DNA from 3 places in the Anaerostipes rhamnosivorans genome. Region 1 is predicted to be linked to each of the others. Evidence: riboswitches for the same ligand, from Rfam matches in the RefSeq annotation. Region 1 holds a riboswitch; each other region holds the start of a gene.

Region 1 (7,927 bases):
GGTGGAAGATTCTGTTGTACTGCCTCTGTATTCATCGTCATCAGATGCCACATCCAGCATGGTAATATTCTGGATTTCCTCATCTTCACTGACTGTGAACCTGATGTCAGCAGCTTTCTCATAGCCAAACGGAGCTTCAATCTCCCGCAGAATATATTCCTGTCCGACGGCCAGCTTTGCAGTGATCACATGGTCTGTACCGTCAGAGGTCCACTGCTCAACCAGGGTTTCTGCGCCATTGGCTTCAACTTTAAGGATCTGGAGCCTGGCATCCGCCAAAGGTTCCTTTGTTTCACTATCTTGTTTGGAGATGGTAACCTTCGTCGGAACATTCACCACAGAAACCCCTGCCGGAGTTTCCACAGACTCATCGTTGATGGTGAACTCATACTTTGTATCTCCATTCAGGTGATACCCTTCCGGTGCCTTCGTCTCCTGAAAATAGTAATCTCCGAATCTCAGATGTCCACGCTTAAGTGTACCATTCTCATCAGTTTTAAGGCCCTCCTCCAACAGGACTCCATCCTTGGTGTATAGGCTGAATTCCGCTCCTGCCAAAGTCTTTGTCTCATCTTCGCTGTCAAGCTTCTTAAGCTCCACAGAGCCATACTTAGCTTCGTTCTCTGCTGTTATAACGATCGGTGTACTTATGGCTTCATCGTTGATGGTAAACGCATACTTTTTACCGCTGTCCAATTTGAATCCCTCTGGAGCTTTCGTCTCCATGAAATAATAATCTCCGAATTTTAAATAATCATATTTAATTTTACCCTGGTCATCTGTTTTCAGATTCTCAGCAATCAGCGTGCCATCTTTCTTATGCAGACTGAATTCCGCATCCTTCAGCACTTCCGCGGCATCCTCAGAGTTTACTTTCAGAAGTTCCACAGAACCCCTCTTAGCCATATTATCAATCCCCAGCTTAATGTTTAAGGTCCCAGTGCTGTCTGGTTCAAAGCTGTATGTAGTTCCGTCAAATATAATGGCAACTTTGCTCTGCCCTGTCACTTTCTGTCCAATCTCTAACTTAAAATCCTTCGCCGGGAGTTCGTATCCGTCTAAAGTCTGGACTTCTCTTAAATAATAAGTATTTTCATACTTTAAGCCTGCATCAAACGCAATTCTTCCAGTTTCGTCTGTGCGCTTTTCATCACCCACTTTGTTGTTATTGGAATCATACAACTGAAATACTACATTTTCGAGAGGATACGTAGTGCCGGCCTCGTTTTTCTGAACGATGACGCGGATATTGTCACCGGTTAAGCCACTGCTGGCTCCTTCCAGAATAAGCGGGATCTCTTCCGTTGTGGAAGAAACCTCTTCTGCGCTGGCATCCAGAGTGATCGTATTTTTGATCTCCCCGGTGGCTGTGGTAACATCTGTGATAAACTTCATTTGATAATAGTGATCGAGGCTCAAACCATCCGGCAGGGTAAATACGATCTTACCGTCAATGGCGTCATACTCTGCCTCAACGCCTGAAATCACTGTATCCTTATTGCTTTTATCTACCAAACTTACGGAACCCATTCTATATGTAAGTCCTGCGGGAAGATTGTCTGTAAGCTTAGCTTTCTGCTTTGTAAGCACTTTGTGATTCTTGTTGATATCAACAGTCCACTCTACATAGTTTCCTTTTTTGTAGGATGTAGTTTTTTCCACACTCGGAGTAAATGTTACGGTTACGGTACTTTTCGCAGTCAATTCACCGCTGATCTCATCCGCTGCCGCACTGACCGTATTCACGGCTGTGACTGTCTTTTCTTTCGGCTGGTCAGTCGTTGTGCTCAGTGTGATCTTAGAGGCAGATGTAAAAATCTGATCTCCCGGAAAATGGATCACAATCGTTCCATTGTTCTCCTCATAGTATGGCGCCGTTGCGTTTGGATCCTTCGTGAGCACAGTATTTCCAAACTTAAGGCTTCCATCTACGAGAGTATGATGTTCCGGAAGCTTATCTGTCATTACAAAGTTTTGAAATGCCAGACCGTAGGAATTTGCTGTGACCGTCCAGTCATATCTGTCTTCTTTGGCATTATAAGCACCGCTTTTTTTAAGGTCTGTTTTAATGGTCACTGCACCCTGCCCGGAAGTCTCTTTGTCCTTATCCTCCCAGAAAAGCTTGACCTGGTTACTAAACTTTGTCCCGGTATGAGTAGTGCTGTCCCCAATCTGTTTCAGATCAAGATCGCTGGTAATTTTTGTGCGGTATGTGATGGTACACACATTTTTACCCAGATTCTTAATCGTATATTTAATGATGTTGCCCTGGACTACAGGGTCAGTGTAATCCTTACCGCCATAGCTGGCTTTAAAGCTGCCGCTGACATATTCCAAGCCGTCTCCGAGAGTATCTGTAAAGTCGACATTCCCTGTCACATTTTTCGAAGGGTTCTTGTTAATCGTTACTTTCCAGTCGATAAATTGCTTTCCATCCTTATTTACCAGACTGCCAGACTTGTTCAGATCTATTTTTTTCGTTTCATATCCGGGAGTCCAGCCAAATCCATCTTCCCACTCAGTCAACTCAATATTGTTACCGATTGTTATGACTGCGTTATTCTTGGGATTAGAAGAAAGTTCTCCATGGTTTCCCTCTGTATCCAACCAGATCTTATAATAAACATTGGCGGAAGTCTGTTTAGGATCCAGCTTTATTTTCAGGATGTTTGTCTTCTCATCGTAAGTATACTGGTTGATTCCAGGCTCGGAGCCAGAGACCTTTTTGAGGATAATATCCTTATCCCCGTAGTTAACTCTCAGCGTATTCTGTTCTTCATTCAAGTAAGTGCCGGAAGGAAGCTGATCGGAGATCAACACCGGTTCTACAATCCTTCCTCCATTATCATATATCGCTGACAGCTTATACCCAAGCCAGGTTCTGTCCGTTGCCTCATCATATCCCCTTGCACCATTCTCATCTTTTGTCTTAATAAACTGATACTGTGTCGCACGGACAGAAGCTGTGGAACTTGCTTCGCCTTTCTGGTCCGCTGTTTCTATTTTAACAGTATTCGTTATATTATTATTGATTTGGGCAGATCCATTTTGATTGTATTTCATGTCCTCGAAATACTTGTCCGGGATCTTTGTTTTATATGTGACTATATGATCCCCATCTGAAACATCTCCAAATGTATATTCCCACCCCTTTTCCGTCAGTGTGGGATCTGCAGCCGGAGTCCCATCCAGCGTCATGGAGCCGCTGACAAATTCCTGCTCTTCTGGATTCTTAAATGTATCGGTAAGCTTGTATCCCTTCAGATTTTTATCACCTGCGTCCGGAGTCACCGTAACACTCCAGGTGATGGTCTGGTCATCCCGGTTCAGGGTTCCTGACTTTTTCACCTTAGGGCTTTTCTTTGTTACCTCTGGTTCCACATCGGTCTTATATTCTTTCCCATAGCCTTCCAGCTGTCCCAGGTCAAAGATGATCACTTGGTCAACCAGTTTTTCCGCATCCACACTGCACTGGATCTGTATATATCCTTCCACGTTGGATTCTGTCAGCGTCTTCGGAAATGCTACCGTAATCGTATTGTCACTGTGAATGGTCCAGTTCGGGACCTCATCTACCGCTGCCTGCTGGCTCTCATTGAGCTTTCTCGCCGTACCGGTAAGGTTTTCTAAATGAAAAACACTCGGAAGCTTCAGCTTATATGTAGAGCCTCCCTCAATATTTACATTGTTCGGAATCTTAAACTCATAGCGGATCAGAACGCTGCTGTCCTTTGTCACTGGATGAGTGTCAGAAAATGACTCTCCTGTTTTCTGGTCCTTAAACTCAAATTTTGTAAGGAACTTTGTAAAATCTCCGTTTATTATAACAGCGCTTTTGGAAGCTTTACTCTTGTTAACAGCAGTCCTTTTCTTCGTCTCTGCAGTTGAAGCTGTTGCCGCCTTTTGGACTTTTGTGTCAGCCTGTGTTGTGGCCTGAACTTCTGTCGTCTTTTCTGTGGCCGCCGTTGTGGTTTTCTCTGCTTCGGTGACCTGCGTTGTTGACTCTGTACCCTCTGTTGTCATCTGTTCCGTGGTTCCTGTGTTCTGAGCCATCTCTTCTTCCTGCGCTGACAACCCCTTCAGGTGATTGCTTCCCAGGATTGCCGCAACCGTGAACACTGCCACAAAGATCAGTGCCGCTTTTCTTCTTACTTTTCTCTTCTTAAACATAATAGATCCCCCATTTCTCATGATTAACAAAAAAGACTGAAAACCCAATGGATTTTCAATCTACACATAAATAATCATTTATGAGGCAGCTGGCTGCCACGGCTTTACCGCCAAGGCCCTTTAGCTTTGCGTCACTGCTTTTCAGCAGGTTTGCCTATTTACTTGCTACTTTAAGCATATTATGTTTACCAAAATAAGTCAAGTAATTTCCTTACGCATATATGTGCATCACGCCTGCGGAACTATCTTATGGAACAAAAAGGGATGCATTTTCACCAGTTCTCCGGCTTGCTGTCTCAGGGACGTAAGATTTTCTAACTTTCAGCAAAGCCTCTCCGGCGGCCCGTTCGGAACTCGCTGACGCTCAGACAGCCTCACTGCGCAATGCGCACCGCCTACGAGTCTTTACTTCAAGAAGAAAAACTAACGTCCCTTCGAATGCAAGGCCTCCGAACTGGTGAAAATGGACGTAATGTCTGCTGGAGATGGCTGTTGCAAGACAAAAGGCGCCACCTACGATAGTTATTTACCACTATTGGAGGAGCGCATTTCAAAAGCGCGACGGAAATAGTGGTAAATAACTCATACTTATGAAACTGTCCGCCTCAGTAAGTATCCCTTTTCCTGTTAAGTTTTATTATCTGCGTCTTCTCCTTACAAGGATCCATACCGCACCTGCCGCGCCTGCCGCAGCTAAAATGAATAAAGCTGTATAACTTCTGTCTCCAGTTCTGGAAACCTCAGACTCTGTTACAGTGGTCACTGATTCACTGGAAGTCTTAGAGGTCTTATTCTCTTCCTTGTAATAGGAATCTTCTGGTTCTTCATAAGTTGTTGTGGTTGTCGTTGTCTCAGTTGATGATGTCTCTTCCTCGTTGTCTCCATAGTATGGATCTTCCGGTGACGGTTCGTCGTACATCTCGATCTGTTGGAGCTCTCCTCCGGCTTCGACTGTAAACTCTACATCCTCGGCAAGCTCATATCCAAATGGAGCCTCTGTTTCCCGCAGAAAATACGTTTCCCCAGGGATTAGTTTCCCTGTAACCTGATGAGCCTCTTCTGTGGAAGTCCATTCTTCAACGGTCTGCTCTGATCCATCTTCCTGAACCTTGATGATCTGAAGCTTTGCTCCTGAGAGAGCCTTCTTTGTCTGTGCATCTAATTTGAGCACAGCAACCTTTGTCGGGAGATTCTCAGCCTCAACAGTCACCGGAGTCTCCACGGCCTGGTCATTGATCTCAAAAGTATATTTTGTGTCTGCGTCCAGGTTATATCCTTCCGGTGCTTTTGTCTCCTGAAAATAATAACTGCCGAACCTTAAATAATCAAACTGGATCATTCCCTGGGCATCAGTCCTGAGTCCTTGTGCTACCAGTTCACCGTTTTCCTTGTAAATGCTGAACTCCGCCCCTTCCAGTGACTCGGAAGCATTCTCACTGCTAACCTTCTTAAGCAGTACAGAGCCTCTTTTTGCATCGTTGGTTACTGTAAAATCAAAATTTAATGTTCCGTTTTCATCTGTAGTAAACTTGTAATCCTTGCCGTCAAACTGCACAAGGACCTGACCTGAGTCTTTTTCTCCGATGGTCAGCTCATATTCTTTTTGGTCCAGAACATAACCGTCTAACGCTTTTGTTTCTTTCAGATAATAGGTGTTTCCATATTTCAGTCCTGCATCAAAGGCAATCCTGCCCTTTGCGTCTGTGGTCAGAGGAGTTCCCACTTTATCTCTGTTATGATCGTAAAGCTGGAATTCAACCTCTTCCAAAGGAGCCTGATTTTCAGAATCCGTTTTATTGAGGATGAAACGGATATTGTCTCCTGTGAGCCCGCTGTTCATGCCCTGTAAGATCAATGGCACACTGCCGCTGGTAGCTTTTGTCTCTTTGGCACTGGCATCAAATGTGACTGTATTCTTTACATTCTTTGTAGCTGTTGTCACATCTGTGATGAAAACCATCTTATATTGATGGGCCAGATCGACGCCTTCCGGAAGTGTAAACACAATCTTTCCTGATGTTTCATCATAATCTTCAGCTACATCGGCGACTTTTTTATTTCCATCTGTCACATCATAGAGTTTTACAGATCCTTCTCTGTAGACCAACCCCGGCTGGAGTGTGTCTGTCAACTCCGCTTTCTGTTTTGTCAGGACCGCATTATTTTTGTTGATATTGACCGTCCACTCTACAAAGTTTCCTTTTTTATATGATGTTGTCTTTTCTACATTCGGAGTATAACTTACATTTACTTCTGCTTTTGCTGTTAATTCTGATTTAAACTCATCTGCGGATACGCTGACTTCATTTACCGCCTTTACAGATTCCGGTTTTGTCTCTTCTTTTGTCTCATCCGTCTCCGTGCTCAGTGTCAGATCATTCTGGTCCGTAGGCAGCATCAATTCTGGAAAATGAATGATGAGATTGTTTCCGCTCACTTCATAGTACGGCTGTCCCGTGCTTTTCTCTGTCCCAAGAACTGTACTTCCGTACTTGAGGCTTCCTTCCACCAGCTTGTGGCCTTCAGGAAGTTTTTCTGTGACCGTCATGTTATGGATATAAAGACCTTTTGATCTGAGCCAAATGGTCCAGTCAAACTGATCCTTACTGCTGTTATAGCTTCCTTTTTTTGTTACAAATGTCTGGATGTTGACTGTTCCAGTTCCTATAATATCCTGTTTGTTTCCATCCCACTCAAGATACACATGATTCTTAAAAGAGATTGAAGGTGAGCTTCCGTCTGCTTTCTGAGTAAACTGGAGTGCACCGCCTTTGATCTTTGTAGTATACGTGATGGTGCATTTGTTTTTTCCAAGGTCTTTGATCGTATAGTTTAATTCGTTTCCATTTACCTGGACGTTTTTATCATTTTTGCCTTTATAATTTGCATTAAAAGAGCCGTCTACATATTCCAGGCTTTCCGGCAGGACATCTTTAAATTTGATATCTGTATTTACCGTCTTTGTAGGATTTTCATTAATGGTAACCGTCCATTTGATGGTATTATCATTATCCACTCTGGCAAAGGCACCAGATTTTTTAAGTCCGAGTTTGCCTTCCTGATAGCCGACTCCCCAGTTAGAATCTTCCCAATCAGAAATACTCACATGATCACCAACCGTCATCGTTGCCGTATTTCTAATCTTTCCGGCTTTGACTGCCGTCTCTGTAGACAGCCAGATCTTGTAGTTAACAAAGACATCTTTGCCGCTGGCATCGGGATCCAGAGCTATCTTAAATTCTCTTGTTGATTCATTATAAGTATATTCATTCACCTCAAGTGTCTGGCCAGATGCTTTGGTAAGCTTCAATGCTGTGTCTTTGCCATACTGCACGATGAGCTCTCCATCCTTTTCCATTAGGACTGTTCCTTCCGGAAGCTTATCTGTAAGAGTTACAGGGAGCTTCTTGCCCGCTGCATCATAATTGCCTTTTAATTGAAATCCAAGATAGGGTTTCTTTTCTGTTTCATCATATCCTACATTGTTGGATGCACTTTTATTTTTCCAGAACGCATATCTTACAGCCTTCACAGAAGCATTGGCTGAAGCCTCACCTTTTCCATCCTTCGTTTTTATGGTAACAGTGTTAGCAACACCTCCGGATAAATCAGCAGCGCCGCCGCTATTATAATGAATGTCGAAAAACTCATCTGTTAATTTTGTCTTATAGGTAAGAGTGTGCTTTCCGTCACTGACCTTTCCAAATGTATACTTCCATCCATTGTCTGAGACCTCAGGATCTGCTGCCTGGACTCC
Region 2 (7,927 bases), 510 kb from region 1:
ATAATTCTTATCTATGGATACAGAGTATTATATTCACCTATATTTTATTTGTCAACACATCTTGAAAAAACATCTCAATATCAAGTACAATCATTCTTTATAAGGAGGATTTTTATTATAATGAAGATCAAAGGAAGTTTGGAGCAGGCTGTCTGTATTCTGCTCGTCATCGCCCATACCCCAGGCCATGCACCGGTTAAAAGCTATACCTTAAGCGACCGCCTGGGATTGTCAGATTCCTATTTAAAGAAGATCATGAGGCAGCTGGTCGTGGCAAAGCTGGTGGATTCTGAGGCTGGAAAAAAGGGCGGTTTCGTATTAAAAAGGACCCCGGAAAACATCAGTCTGCTGGATGTTTTCGAGGCCATAGAAGGCACAAGTCCATTTCTGTCCACCACGAATCTGGTGGATAAGGTATTCCCCAAGGAAAAAGCTCTCGCCCATGAAAAAGAACAGCAGATCGTCTCTGTCTTTAACCAGGCAGAACAGGCATACCGCTGTCAGCTCTCACAGTTTACACTGCAGCATGTGATCATAGAAACACTGCCGGATCATTGATCTATTTCTTTTTCCATTTGGCATATAAGGTATAATTGCTGCGTTTTCCTTTTGAAATGGTTTTAATTCTCTTCTTATATTTCTTCGATGTATACCAGCCTTTGAACCGGTATCCTTTCCTGACAGGATTGTTCAGCCGGACAGAGACATTGTAGTAGCTCACAAGATTGGCACTGCTGTTTTTTCCTCTGTTGAGCTTATACTTGATCGTATAGCCTTTCGTCTTGGCGCTGTACGGCCCGTATACTCTCTTTCCGGCAGAGTCCAGACGATATGCCCGAATCCTGGTATAATACTGCATGTTCTTTTTCAACCCCCCGGCATTCTTTTGTACAGCGGAGGTAATCCACTTCTTTGTATCAGGCAGACGGAATCCTGAATCAGATGAGACAGACACCTCGTATCCGGCCGCTCCCTGCACTTTCGTATAACTCACAGAAAGAGTGGTTCCCACTGTCTTTTTCAAACTTGTCACCTTCGGCGCTTTTAATGAGATCTTCTGCCATTTGGCATACAGATGATAATCTTTTTTCTGTGTCAATGTCTCAATTCTGCTATGGAATCCCGCATCCGTATACCACCCGGCAAACAGATAACCGCTTCTCTCCGGTGCATTTAAGCGTATCGGCACGGCAGTAAATGCTGACGGATTTCCCGGATGATTTCTTCCACCGTTCATGGCATATTGAACTTTATAGATCTTCCGCTTTACCGTGATGTCACAGCTCGCCTCGGCTTTGCTTCCGTCCCGGGCCTTTGCAGTCACTTTAGCTGTGCCCTCCGCCAATGCCGTGACCCTTCCCGAGCTGTTGACTGAGACAGCCTTACTATTGCTGGACCATGACACGGACTTATCATCTGCACTCTGGGGCTGTACATCTGCCTGCAGGACAAAGCTGTCTCCTGGATACAGATCTTTTGTGGTCTGATTAAGCCGGATGCTCTGGACCTTCTGTACTTTATTACTTACGGTTATCTTAACTGAGGCAGATACTCCGCTGCCGTCTGCAGCTGTGGCTGTGATCTCTGCGGTTCCTTCTGAGACTGCAGTTACAGATCCCTTGTCATCCACTATAGCTGAAGATTCGTTAGAAGACTTCCAGATCAGTCTGTCATCTGCGTCGTCTGGAAGAACTCTTGATCTGATATGTATCGTGTCACCTACAATCATCTGCCTGTCGCCTCCGCCAAGGATCACCGATTTTGCTTTTGGGCGGTAGGAAAGCAGTCCGCTGTCTGTCTTTTGGCTGTCAGAGTATTGGTTGGAGCTGTCAACTGCACTGATCTTAGCCTGATAGGTTCCTTTTCCGTTGAAATACTGTGAACAGTCATAGGTTTCTGTCTTGATGTTCTTGACCGTAGTAAGATATTGTCCTTCTTCAAAAAGTTCAATTATATAGGAATCCGCATTGGGCACCTTATCCCATTGAAGTTTACCGTTTCCCTGTTCATCCCATCTGACATTTACGGGTGCTTCAAGCTGAGGGACCTTCTTTAAAATCCCTGTATATTTACTGCCGTCTTTCTCAACTTTCATTAAGTGACCGTCTGTATCTATAAGTACAATTCTTGTGATAGTGTCGTCTGACAGAGTATCCGCCGTTAGATAAACTCCTTCCTCGATCGTTCCGTTTTCTGGAAGAATCGTGAGTGAAATCTGCGTACTGAAAATTTCCGCAGTGATCTTTTTTCCGCTGGTCATGACCAGGTTTGCGTCACCCCCATCGGTGTCCATATTCGACACCTGGATATCTCCATTTACTTTTGCTGCATCATCCAAACTGTAGATGTAAAGATCTTCTGTCCCCTCGATACCTCCATGAATAACGATCTCCTCATTTTGCTGGGAATCCGGAGCTAAATCCAGCATCTGCCATCCCAGCACCTTTCCCTGGATATCCCCGTTATGAAGAATCAGGATTCCCTCTTTATTTTCGTCCTTAATAGTTCCATAGCTTCCGCTTAAAATATCCATCTGCTGAGTATCCTGGGAATCTGGTACACTCTCATATCTGATATCCGGCGGAGTTCCCTCCATAGTAAGATTGTTCTCAAATGAAACACCGACTCCTTTTATGATGACGCCGTCGCGTCCGCTACAGGCACTAAAATCCAGTTTAAGGTCGTGGATCTGAGTAAAATCTTTAATGGTCAGCGGCTGCGTAAATGTTAATTTGGCAGGTGCACTCTTGTTTCCTGAAACTTCAATCGAATGTCCCGGTAAAGAAAGAACCAAAGCTTTATCTACCTGTGTATCGCCTACAATTTTAAAAACTATATTTTCTCTTCCTGTGGAAGCCGCCTGCAATGCTTTTGATAAAGATGCAAATGCCTGATCTTCAGACTGTCCTGTATTGCTGTCATCACCATCCTTCCCATTAATGTAATAGATGCTTTTCGATGATTTCTTTTCTACCCGCCATATTTTATTCGTGCCAGTCACCGTTGTGCGGATTTCCCAAGGCAGCTGACTGTTGTTCAATTCCAGAATTCCGGCAGACCCAGGCACATCCGATATAATCTGTCTGCCTAAGGAAGCCAGTACCTGGGCATATCCACTGATCCTGCCTTTTACATGCAAATCTGCATCTATATTCAAAACAGCAGATCCGTTCAAATCCATATCACCAGTTAAAGTGGTCCCATTTTCTGTAGTCAGTGTGAGTGTTGAACTCAGCGAAACATTCTTCACATTGATCAAAGTATAGACACTGACCGGATAGGTAATATTCAGCTGATCCACATTTTGGATAGATCCCAGCAGCTTTTGTCTTGAATACAGATTCAGTACCAAAGCAGTATCCAGCTGATCCGTGTCCGCATTGGAGCGAATCGTGATCTCGGATCCATCTGCCACCTTGGCTCTGCCTTTTCCATACCCATAGATCCCGGCAAAGTTACCGCCCGCCACGTCAATGACTGCCCGTCTCCCGGAGATCTCTGATCCGTCTGGGCTTCCGGCATAGATGTAAGCTTTTTGATTGACATTTTGGTTAGTAAAACACTGGACAGAATCTGTCATCGTCAGAGAGTATCCGTTGGCATAAAAGCAACGCCCATCTGCTTCTGTAGATGGTGTTTCCAGCCGGATGCTGTCAAACTTTAAATCATTTCCCTGTGCGAGACCATACCGCAGTGACATAAACACCGATGAAGTTTCTCCCTTGACCGTGAGCATTTTGTCCTCCGGTGTAGTCAGCTTCCCCTGATGCACATAGTTGTCGACAATGACAATGGTTCCTCCATCATTCACCAAATCAAATGCTTTGTTTATATCCTTCAATGGTCTTTCTTTCGTACTGCCGTCTCCCGATGTGGGAAAATTCATAGAGCTGGTCAGATACACTGTATCCAGACCTCCCTGTTTTTTCACACTTCCCATGACCGTATTAGGTGTGATCACCCAGGAAAACACCATTGACAAAGTCAGTATATATACAGCGAAACGCTTCCATATCTTTTTCATTCCAATTCCCTCCAAAACAAAGTGGGCAAGCCCACACATCATTCCTATAGAATAAAAAATGCACTGCCTTCTCCCCTGAACGCAATGCATACAAACTGCAGCTGGCTGTCATAATCCCTAAAATCTTAGACCCTTTAGCTTTGCGTCACAGGCTTTCGCCTGCTTTGCCCAATATTCAAATCTATCTTTACCTCATCAGTATAGTTTATTTCCTACAGAAATACAATGAAAAGGCTTTAAGAATCCTGTATTCTTTTACCTTTTTTTATCCTGATAATATATTTTCTCCAGCTCTCACTGCCTGTTTACCACAACGATACCTCCACACACAAGGAGGATGGACGCCATGTTGACAACAGTAAAAACATTTTCCCTTAAGAGCAGGCCGGATAACAGTGTTCCGAACACTGGAATCAGGAGATTATAGATGGAAATGGAGCTGACCTGATAGTGGGACAAAAGCCATGTCCAGACGCTGAATGCCACTGCTGAGAGAACCGCCATGTAAAGCAGCAAAAGCAGACCCGCACTGGAGAAGGTCAGCGTTCCGTTCCCTGTGTAACCCAGGACGAGAAGCAGGCCGCCTCCGAGTAAAAGCTGATAGCCCGCGATCAGCATGACATTCATGGACTGGGCCAGCTTTTTACTGTAGATAGACGCAAGACTCTGTGAAAGGGCCGCCATGACGATAAATCCCTCTCCGTTCCAGGCAAAGCCTCCAAGGCTCCCGCCCTGCAGATTGATCAGCACGATTCCCGACAGTCCCACCGCACAGCCCAGGATCTTCTTCACTGACAGCTTGTCGTTTTTGAAAAACAGCGGCGCTAAAAGGACAGGGAAAAAGGCTGTAAACGAATTGATGATGGACCCCTTGGCCCCTGTGGTGTGGGCCAGGCCAACATAAAAAAAGTAATACTGGATGGTTGTCTGGAGAATCCCCAGGGCCAGCAGCTTTTTAAATGTACCTTTTTTTGGCAGAGGTTTTCTCCTGCTCTGGGCCCCCAAAACAGCCAGCACCATGATTCCCGCAGCTGCGAACCTGATACCCGCAAACAGCAGTTTGCTGCCAATATCACTGCCTTTGATACCAAAGATGTCATACCCTAATTTTACGCTGGGGAAAGCACTTCCCCATAAAAACGTGGCAAGCACCGCAAGGCCTGCCATAACCGCCTTATTATCTTTTTTCATCGTTTCCTCCGCTCTTTTTGTTTTCTCCCATTCTATCATGTTTTCACTGGCAAATAAGAACCATTTTGATTTGTATTTATTTTTATACATTTTAACTTTTTATTGACAATCAGGGTTCAAGGCGTATAATGGGAACCAATCAAGAACAAAGGCGTTCCGATCACACGATTGGAATGCCTTTTTTGATGTCAATGGAAAAAAGGAGGATTATATTATGATGAAAAAAGTTGTTGTGGTCATCAAACCTGAAAAGCTCACGGATGTAAAACACATCCTGGAAGCGCACAAGGTTTCCGGACTTATGATCTCCAATATCATGGGGTATGGAAATCAGAAAGGATTTACCCAAAAATACAGAGGAAATGAATTAAATTCAAATCTTCTTCCTAAGATCAAAGTCGAATCTGTGATGCCGGAGGAGGTTGTGGATGAGGTGACCAAGGATATTGTAAACACTGTCCGCACTGGAGAATTCGGAGACGGTAAAATCTTTATCTCTCCAGTGGAAGAGGCGATCCGGATCCGTACCGGCGAGACCGGTAAAGACGCTTTATAAGCCGAATGCATGAATTATGGAAACAATAAAGTGTAAACAACATTATCAAAGGGGATAATGCAGTCAGGCCATTACAAGTAACCTTGTAACGGCAGGCAGGCATTGTCCCCTTTTTATTTAAAGGAGGATATGTATATGAGCGTTCAGCAGTTATTGAATATCGTATGGACTTGTATCGCGGCTTTCCTTGTCTTCTTCATGCAGGCAGGATTTGCGATGGTAGAGACAGGGTTCACCAGAGCGAAAAACTCAAGCAATATTATTATGAAAAACTTAATGGACTTTGTCCTTGGAACCCTTTGCTTCTTTGTGATCGGGTTTGCCCTCATGTTCGGAGGAGACAATCCGATCATCGGGACCACAGGTTTCTTTAACCCAACATCCATTGATCTTCAGCAGTTTAAAGATCTGACCCCCGGGGTCTTCATGATCTTCCAGACTGTATTCTGTGCCACAGCAGCCACCATCGTTTCCGGCGCCATGGCAGAGCGTACAAAGTTTTCATCTTATTTGGTTTACAGTGCCCTGATCAGTCTGGTCATTTATCCGATCACCGGCCACTGGATCTGGGGCGGCGGATGGCTGTCCAATCTAGGCTTCCATGATTTCGCAGGCTCCACTGCAGTCCATTCAGTCGGCGGATGGCTGGCACTGGTAGGGGCAGCCACGGTAGGTCCCCGTATCGGAAAATACAAAGCCGACGGAACTCCAAGAGCTATCCCGGCCCATAACATTGCATTAGGCGCACTTGGTGTCTTTATTTTATGGTTCTGCTGGTTCGGATTCAACTGCGGTTCCACAACTGCCGCCACTGACACCCTCGGTTCCATCGCCATGACCACCAACCTGGCTGCTGCTGCATCCACCCTTGTCGCCCTGGTCATCACATGGGTACGCTACGGCAAACCGGATGTGTCCATGACATTAAACGGCTCTCTTGCCGGTCTTGTAGGTATCACTGCCGGATGTGACGTGGTATCAAACTACGGTGCCATCGCCATCGGTGCCATCTGCGGGGTTGTAGTTGTGGCAATGATTGAATTTCTCGATAAAAAAGCAAAGATCGATGATCCAGTCGGAGCCTGCGGCGTACATTTAGCCTGCGGTGTCATCGGGACTCTGCTTACGGCATTCTTCGCCACCGGCAGTGCGTTAAAGCTTATGGACATCACCCGCGGCGCTTTCATCAAAGCACAGTTTATCGGAGTTCTCGCCGTCGCGGCATACTGTGTAATCGGCGGTCTCGTGATCTTCCAAGGGCTGAAACATACCATCGGGCTTCGTGCCTCCGAGGAAGAGGAAATCGCAGGTATGGATATATCAGAACATGGGATTTCCGGATATGCTGACTTTCCTCTGAAGAGTGACCACTAATACTTCAGGTATATCCGGGGTCCTATCCTCCGGATATATAAATGACAAGAATTTGACTAGTTTTTACTTGTCTGTTGACTCTTCTTTGACAGACTACGATGATATACTGGACGACAAAAGCCCCTGAATTCAAACTCAGGGGCTTTTGTCTATCTACTGCCAGCTGTGAGAGAATGAAACACAGGCGCCCCCAGAACTCAAATTTTCTATCTTCACAGATCCTCCCAACAATTCAGACAACTGCTTTACAATATATAAACCCAATCCAGAATGTCCGCCCTGACTTTGGCGTGCTTCGTCCCCCCGATAAAATCTTTCGAATGCTTTTTCCATATCCATAGAAGTGAATCCCATTCCTGTGTCACTGATCCTGTAAACAATAAATTGATTATGCTTTTTAACAAAAATACGGATTTTCCCTCCTGCAGGGGTATACTGCAGACTATTTGATAAAATATTGTCCAGTATCCTCTCCAATTTATTCACATCTGTGATAACAGTATCAGGTATCTCATCATTTCGTATCTCAAGAATCATCTTTATATTCTTTCTCCTTGCCTGTAAATCATAATCATATATTTTACGCTGAAGAAATTCCAGCAAATTAACAGGACCTTTCACCACTCCTGCTCCTGAACTTTCGAGTTCAGAAGTATATTGCATTTGATTCACTAATAAGACACTTTTTTCTATATTTTCTTCGATCACTGTGAGGTACTGCTTCTGCTCCTCATCCACATCAGTGTCATCAGACAATGCCTCGGAATAAGCCTTGATGATTG
Region 3 (7,927 bases), 470 kb from region 1:
GTTGCCTCAAGATTGTAGAGATCTCCGTATTTCTCCTGATAATCAGACAGACGGTTTCTCATATGGTTTAACACTTCTTTTGCAAATTTCTGCGCCTTTTCTTCCGTAAGGTCCGCTTTGATCCAGCCGGCGTTCAGACCTGCTTCGTTCATACCGATCAATCCTATGGTTGAAAAATGGTTGCCGAAGGAATCTAAATAACGTTTTGTATAAGGATAAAGCCCTTCATCAAATAACTTGGTGATAATGGTTCTCTTGATCTTTAAAGATCTTGCAGCCACATCCATCAGATGATCCAGTCTGTGGTAAAATTCTTTTTCGTCTTTAGACAGATAAGCAATCTTAGGCAGATTGATGGTGACTACCCCCACAGATCCGGTACTCTCTCCGCTGCCGAAGAATCCTCCGGCTTTTTTCCTAAGTTCCCTTAAATCCAGTCGCAGACGGCAGCACATACTGCGCACATCGCTGGGCTGCATTTCGCTGTTGATATAATTAGAAAAATAAGGTGTGCCATACTTGGCTGTCATCTCAAATAACAGGCGGTTGTTTTCCGTGTCAGACCAGTCAAAATCCCTGGTGATGGAATATGTAGGGATCGGGTACTGAAATCCACGCCCGTCGGCATCTCCCTCGATCATAACTTCGATGAACGCCTTGTTCACCATATCCATCTCCTTTTTGCAGTCTTTATACCTAAAGTCCATCTCTTTTCCGCCTACGATAGCAGGCAGTTCCGCCAGATCATCCGGAACCGTCCAGTCCAGGGTTATGTTGGAGAATGGAGCCTGAGTTCCCCAGCGGCTTGGGATATTCACCCCAAAGATAAAGGACTGCACACACTTTTTCACTTCATAGTAGGATAGATCATCTGCCTTCACAAAAGGTGCCAGATAGGTGTCAAAAGATGAAAACGCCTGGGCTCCGGCCCATTCGTTCTGCATGATTCCAAGAAAGTTCACCATCTGATTGCAGAGTGTAGAAAGATGCTTTGCCGGAGCGGAGGTAATCTTTCCACGCACGCCTCCAAGCCCTTCCTGGATCAGCTGCTTTAAAGACCATCCTGCACAGTATCCTGTCAGCATAGAAAGATCGTGAATATGAATGTCAGCATTTCTGTGGGCATCTGCGATCTCATCATCATAAATCTCGGACAGCCAGTAGTTCGCTGTGATAGCGCCGCTGTTGCTCAGGATCAGGCCGCCGACGGAGTAAGTCACGGTGGAATTCTCTTTTACACGCCAGTCACTGGCTTTTACATAGCTGTCCACCAGTTCTTTATAGTCTAAAATCGTAGACTTCATGTTCCTGATCTTTTCCCTCTGTTTCCTGTATAAGATATACCCCTTGGCAACATCCGCATAACCTGCCTGGATCAATACGGACTCCACGCTGTCCTGGATATCCTCCACGGCAATCACATCATTCTTAACCTTCGGCTCAAAATCAGCCGTAACCTTTAAAGCCAGCAGGTCGATCACGCTGGGATGGTACTGTTTTTCTTTGGCCTCAAATGCCCTTGTGATGGCAGTTGTTATTTTCCGGATATCAAACTCTGCCTCTGTCCCGTCTCTTTTTATTACATAATACATGACAATTACACCCCATTCTTTCTATATTCAATACTTAGAATTATATCACCTTGTGAAACAAAGTCAATATATTGTATCTTTATTTATCTCCATGCACAATATATTGTTATATCCCCCTCAATTCTACATTTGGCAGTTTTCCCTTCAGGATATCCGCCAGTTCCTGCATCTCTTCCTTGTCATAAGCCGTAAGCCCGGAATCCGGCACATTGGAGGATCGTTCAAACGCCTGGAGAAAGTATGGTTCTTTTCCCCTAATCCAGTCTCCGATTTCCAGCATATCCTCTTTTGTATGCAGTTGTCTCACCACAGTAGTACGAAATTCAAAAGGCAGCTTCCCCTCCATCAGGAATCTGACACTCTCCTCCACCGGCTCTATAGAAAATGCTTCCAGTCCCGTTGTCAATGCATATTTTCGTTTGGAATTTTTAATATCCATGGCCACATAATCCAATAGCCCCTCACCGGCAAGCTTTCTGAGCCTGTCAGGAAAACTACCGTTGGTATCCAGCTTTACCAGATATCCGAGATCTTTGATCTCTCTTAACAGATCCGGAAGTTCCTGATGGATCAGCGGTTCTCCTCCTGAGATACAGACACCGTCCAGGATCCCCTTCCGTTTCTTTAGAAATGCTGCCAGTTCCTCCCTTGGCAGTCCCCTCTCTTCTGCCGGTAAAGCAATCAGCTCCCCATTGTGGCAGAATGGACAAAAAAAATTACACCCGCCGGTAAAAACCGTGCAGGCGACTTTTCCTGGATAATCCAGCAGGGTCGATTTTTGCAGTCCCATGATCTTCATTTAATCTCCATCCTTCTCCTGATCCATATAGCGTATCTTTATCAAGGTAAGACCCTTTGCCGGAGCATTTGGCCCAGCTTTTCCTCTTTTGGGATTCCCAAATAATTCCCTGATCCACTCCGGTTCTCTCCGCCCTCTTCCGATTGAGATTAACGTACCGGCCATCATCCTCACCATGTTATAAAGGAAACCGTTTCCTGTCACCCTCATGGTGATATATTGTCCTTCCTGTCTCACTTCACACTCATAAATCGTCCTCACTGTGGTCTTTGTAGGACTTCCCGTGGTCGAAAAGCTGAGAAAATCATGCTCTCCCAGAAAATACTGAGAAGCCTCGCTCATGCGTTGGAAATCCAACGGTACATACACAAAATGATGATGTCTCGCGGTAACTGGATTGTCAAATGCCGCGTTGTAAATAGTGTACTCATAGGTCTTTCGTGTATCCTGATATCTGGGGTGAAAATCACCCGGCACTTCCTCCGATGATTGAATGACAACATCATCGGGAAGTCTCTGGTTCAATGCTCTGGCGATCCGCTCTCCCGCGATCTTTGTGTCGGTATCAAACACTGCCACATTGCCAAGGGCATGGACTCCCGAGTCAGTGCGGCTGGCGCCGATCACTGTGATCTGCTCATCTAAGAGACTGCTGAGCTTTTCATTGAGTATCCCTTCTATGGTTGCGTCCTTGGGCTGTATCTGCCATCCGCAGTAATTTGTACCGTCATATGCCACTACTAACTTAATCCGTTTCATCTGCCCACCTCACGTCTATCTTCCTACCGGGCAGAAAAATCCAAGGTAAACCATCAGTGCCAGAAATAAAAACAGGTACAGATAAGCCAGCAGATCTCTTCTGCGGTATTGCAAAGGCTTCATCTTTGTACGTCCCTCTCCGCCATGATAGCATCTGGATTCCATCGCCATTGCCAGGTCATTGGCCCTTCTCACTGCCGCCACAAAGAGAGGCACCACGATAGGCACCATACTCTTCATCCGATGCAGGAAACTTCCGTTTTTAAAATCCACTCCTCTGGCAGTCTGCGCCTTCATGATCTTGTCTAACTCCTCCGTGAGAATCGGAATAAACCTCAGGGCAATGGACATCATCATGGCGATTTCGTGCACAGGAACTTTTATAATATTTAAAAACCCCAGAGACTTTTCCAGACCATCTGTCAGCTCGTTGGGTGTGGTGGTGAAGGTCATAAGGGAAGTGCCCAGCACCAGCATCACCAGTCTTGTACCCAGGTAAACAGCTGTCACAACTCCTTCTTTGGTGATCCTGAAAATGCCCAAATGAACGATGGCCTCTCCCGGAATAAAGAAAATATTGATGACCACAGAGAACAGCAGAATTACACCCACTGCCTTCAATCCCCTGACAATAAAGGAGAGCGGAACTGTGGAGATTCCGATCATCACTGCAAGAAACAGTATGGATGCCGCATAGGTCAGCGGAGATTTTGAGAAAAACAGTGTTACAACATATATTAACGTCCCTAAAAGCTTCACCCGCGGATCCAGCCGGTGAAGAATAGAATCTGATCTGTAATATTGTCCTATGGTAATATCTTTAATCATATGTTTGTTCCTTCTTTAATGTTTCTAGGATCGCCGTCTTGGCATCTTCAAGAGTCAGGATCTCTCCCTCAAGAGGGAATCCCTTTTCCTTCAGATCATTGGCCAGATAACGGAAAAACGGAACGGACAGCCCCATCTGCTCCAGTTCCTTCTGGTGGGAGAACACCTCTTCCCTGTCACCGTCAAACTCCAGTCGGCCCCGGTTCATGACGATCATCCGATCCACATAGGATGCGATATCTTCCATGCTGTGAGACACAAGGATGATCGTGATGCCCTGCTCCTGATTCAGACGCTTCAGAAGATTTAACAGATGCACTCTTCCTTCCGGATCCAGACCTGCAGTGGGTTCATCCAGAATGAAGTATTTCGGCTTCATAGCCAGGATACCGGCAATGGCAGCTCTTCTCTTCTGCCCTCCGGAAAGCTCGAAAGGAGACTTCTCAAACAGCTCTTCTGCCACTCCCACATCTCTGAGCGCCTCTTTTGCAGCCTGCAGCGCCTCTTCTTTGGAAGCCCCAAAGTTCATAGGACCGAAACACACGTCCTCCAGTATGGTCGTCTCAAACAGCTGATGCTCCGGGTACTGGAAGCAGAGACCCACCTGGCCGCGGAGGCTTTTGATATCATAGTCCTGGGCATGGATATTCTCCCCCTCAAAATAGACATGTCCCTTTGTAGGTTCCATCAAGCCGTTCAGATGCTGGATCAGGGTAGACTTCCCCGATCCGGTATGGCCGATAATCCCAATAAATTCTCCCTCTCCGATCTCTAGATCCACATCAATCAGGGCAGGCTTTTTTAAATCGGAATTATCTTCATATATATAACTTACTTTTTCTAAACTAATTGACATAACTCTTCCACCAGTTCTTCCCTTGTCGTTATCGTATCAGAAAGCCTGATTCCTTCCTTCTTGAGCTCATAGGCAAGCTCTGAGGCAAACGGCACTTCCAATCCGTATTCCTTGAGCTGCTTCACATGGGCAAAGACTTCCTTCGGTGTTCCGTTCATGACTACCTTTCCCTGATCCATAACAAACACCTTATCAGCCATCAGGACTTCTTCCATATCATGCGTAATCAAAATGATCGTGATCTCTTTCTGCTCATTAAGCTCTCTGGCCAGAGACAGCACATCCCGTCTCCCCTTGGGGTCCAGCATCGCCGTGGGCTCGTCCAGCACAATACACTCCGGCTCCATAGCCATGATGCCGGCAATAGCCACCCGCTGTTTCTGTCCCCCGGATAAATGGTTGGGGCTGGCGCTTTTATAGGCTGTCATCCCAACTCCCTCCAGGGCTCCCGCCACACGTTTCCATATGTCTCTTGTGGGCACCCCGATATTCTCCGGGCCAAAGGCCACATCCTCCTCCACCACAGAACCGACAATCTGGTTATCCGGGTTCTGGAATACAATACCTGCACTTTGGCGGATTCTAAGGATCTGCTTTGGATCTCTCGTATCCATACCTTTCAGATATACGGTACCGGATGTGGGCTGAAGCAGTCCGTTGATGTGCTTCGCCAGGGACGATTTCCCTGATCCATTGTGTCCAAGGATCGCAATGAATTCACCCTTTTCCACTGTCAGATCCACTCCGTCCACAGCGTTGACTGTCTGATTCTCTTCTTCCTTCTCCCCATATGTTATATATTGATGAATTAAATCTCTAATCTGTAATATTGACATTGGTTTCTCCTTTGGCATATGCTCCATTATATCAATAAAATGCACTGGAAACAATAGGTATTCATTGACATTACGGCAGCGAAATCATATACTGGATATATAAACAAGAACCGCGGGGAGCGGCCTTTATAAATGGGCAAAACCGGGGAAATCCGGTGACGCAAAGCCAAGGGCCTAAACCATGTTATGGTATGGCAGCCGGTTGCTCCATTTTACCTACAGGACATCATGATCTATTTGATCTGACAGTTCTATCAATGGATCTTATACTGCACTTTTTATGTGCAGTTTATCTTACGTTGTATATTTTAAAGATAAAATAGACTCCGGCAGTATTCTGCCGGAGTTTTTTTCGTCAGCATGTAGTTTTTGTTTAATTAAAAGATCATAAGGGGCATTTAAGGGGGAATCACTATGAAGAGATGGAAAAGACACACCATTGTGCTGGCGGCTACGCTTTTGGCATTTATTGTGGCAACACTCGGCAATCTAAGTTACGCAGCCGATGAAACAAAGGAGAATAAAGAGGCGGCTCAGGCCTCCGCAGTATCAGAGACACAGAACAAAACCACCGAAGAGGCAGCTTCAAACACACAGCCGCCGACACAAGCTCCAACCACTGACGCAGTGTCTGAGACGGAACAGACCACTGAAGCATCCTCAACAGAACAGCTGGTACCGGAACAAAGCGATCCGTCTTCTGTCACCGCAGCCGGCAGTACATCCACGGGCAGGTCTACGGAGAAAACGAAAAAAACTGTCTCCGATGAGAATTCAGGTATACTGATCGAGGGCTCAAATCTGTATGCTCAGGGGACACCTATTGTAATAAAGAAAGACTCTGACGGCAAAGCATATGTATTTGACTCAAAAGGGCAAACCCGGCTGTCTGAAACTCCGGTGACCTCTGGCTTTTCAATCTATGGCGGCGGAAAGAATAAAACTGTGAAGTCCAATGTCAGCATCGTCATTCAGAATGTTCAGGTATCCTCCGTATATGGCGGTGGTTACTCTGACGGCACCGGTCCTGCGGATGTCACCGGAAATGTTCTCATCACAATAAGCGGTACCGTAAACGCTTCCAAAGTCTACGGGGGAGGTTATGCCATGGCTTCCAAAGGCAGCGCAAGCGCCAATGTATCTGGCTCTGTCACAGTTGATATTCCATCTGTGCCGTCTGGAAACCACGGAAATCTTTACGGAGGCGGATATGCATACACCACAAATTCCTACAGCGCTTCGGCCAACACCGGCTCTGTCAGCTTCAGCGTAACCGGACGAACCTACTCTCTGCGTGGCGGAGGATCTGCCACATCAAAGGACTCAGGTTCTGCAACTGCTGACGTTTCTGGATCGATTTCCTGTACGCTTAAAAACGTTGACATACGTGAAGTCTATGCAGGCGGGTATGCGGACGGTGCCAAGGCCCGCGCAAAGGCAGGTTCCACAACTACGGCCTTCCAGGGCCAGGGTAATGAAGTGATGATTTTCCAGGGTGCCGGCAATGCAAGCAACAGTGCGTGTGCCGACGTTACAGGAAGTGTCAGCGCCGTCATGTCCGGCTGTTCCAATATTTATGGTTATGTGACATCCGGCGGAACCTCATACAGCGGGGGCTCTGCGGATGTATACGGCTCTGTCTCCCTGACCGTGACCGGCTCTGTCTCCCCGGTAGATGAGCAATGGGGCAATCTCGTGGCTGCCGCCTTTAACGGAGGAGGTTCCGCCAACGGTTCCGGCTCCCATGCGGATGTTAAGGGTTCAAGCTCCGTTACCATGAAGGACAGCAGCATTGTGGGAACGATCATTGGAGGAGGCGGGTCAAGTCAGGGTGGGTCCGCCAAAGTCACCCAGACATCAATCTCCCTCTCCAATGTGAAAGGATGTGAGTATAAAGGTACCATGTATTACGGAGATTATATCGCGGGCGGTGAAACCGATGACGCAGACGCTAAAGACCTTGCAGCATCCGAGAAAAGTACCGTGACAGTCTCAGAGAGCAAGGTTGAGTTCTTATGGGGAGGCCTTCTTATGAAAGGGGAATCACTATCCTCCAATACGGACTCCGAACTGATCCTCAAAGATAATACGTCCTCATTTGACGGAATTGCTAATTTCAATACATTGAATATAAAACATACACTGAATCTATCCTCCTTTGAACCAAAATCTCAAACAAAGCCTACTGCATTAAAGACATCCGGCCTGGACGTAGGAGATACAGCTGTGGCCTTCAATGGCTCCGGCGCAAAAGAAA

Evidence for each region. A riboswitch is a leader RNA that binds a small molecule or an ion and turns the genes downstream of it on or off. The one in region 1 is predicted to bind cyclic di-GMP.
Region 2: linked by a shared signal. The riboswitch ahead of AR1Y2_RS03085 (Ig-like domain-containing protein) and the one ahead of AR1Y2_RS00550 (SpaA isopeptide-forming pilin-related protein) in region 1 are both predicted to bind cyclic di-GMP.
Region 3: linked by a shared signal. The riboswitch ahead of AR1Y2_RS15900 (autotransporter outer membrane beta-barrel domain-containing protein) and the one ahead of AR1Y2_RS00550 (SpaA isopeptide-forming pilin-related protein) in region 1 are both predicted to bind cyclic di-GMP.

Annotation. Positions count from the first base shown of each region.
Region 1 covers NZ_CP040058.1:106,552-114,478, reverse strand. The annotation lists gene AR1Y2_RS00550 (SpaA isopeptide-forming pilin-related protein) at 1-4,170, opposite strand, end outside; cyclic di-GMP riboswitch class I at 4,252-4,335, opposite strand; gene AR1Y2_RS00545 (MSCRAMM family protein) at 4,808-7,927, opposite strand, start outside.
Region 2 covers NZ_CP040058.1:617,258-625,184, reverse strand. The annotation lists gene AR1Y2_RS03090 (RrF2 family transcriptional regulator) at 121-558, shown strand; gene AR1Y2_RS03085 (Ig-like domain-containing protein) at 560-4,024, opposite strand; cyclic di-GMP riboswitch class I at 4,118-4,203, opposite strand; gene AR1Y2_RS03080 (DMT family transporter) at 4,319-5,215, opposite strand; gene AR1Y2_RS03075 (P-II family nitrogen regulator) at 5,433-5,771, shown strand; gene AR1Y2_RS03070 (ammonium transporter) at 5,907-7,145, shown strand; gene AR1Y2_RS03065 (HAMP domain-containing sensor histidine kinase) at 7,299-7,927, opposite strand, start outside.
Region 3 covers NZ_CP040058.1:3,224,014-3,231,940, forward strand. The annotation lists gene AR1Y2_RS15870 (ribonucleoside triphosphate reductase) at 1-1,592, opposite strand, end outside; gene AR1Y2_RS15875 (anaerobic ribonucleoside-triphosphate reductase activating protein) at 1,699-2,391, opposite strand; gene truA (tRNA pseudouridine(38-40) synthase TruA) at 2,392-3,150, opposite strand; gene AR1Y2_RS15885 (energy-coupling factor transporter transmembrane component T family protein) at 3,166-3,978, opposite strand; gene AR1Y2_RS15890 (energy-coupling factor transporter ATPase) at 3,971-4,834, opposite strand; gene AR1Y2_RS15895 (energy-coupling factor transporter ATPase) at 4,819-5,670, opposite strand; cyclic di-GMP riboswitch class I at 5,796-5,880, shown strand; gene AR1Y2_RS15900 (autotransporter outer membrane beta-barrel domain-containing protein) at 6,085-7,927, shown strand, end outside.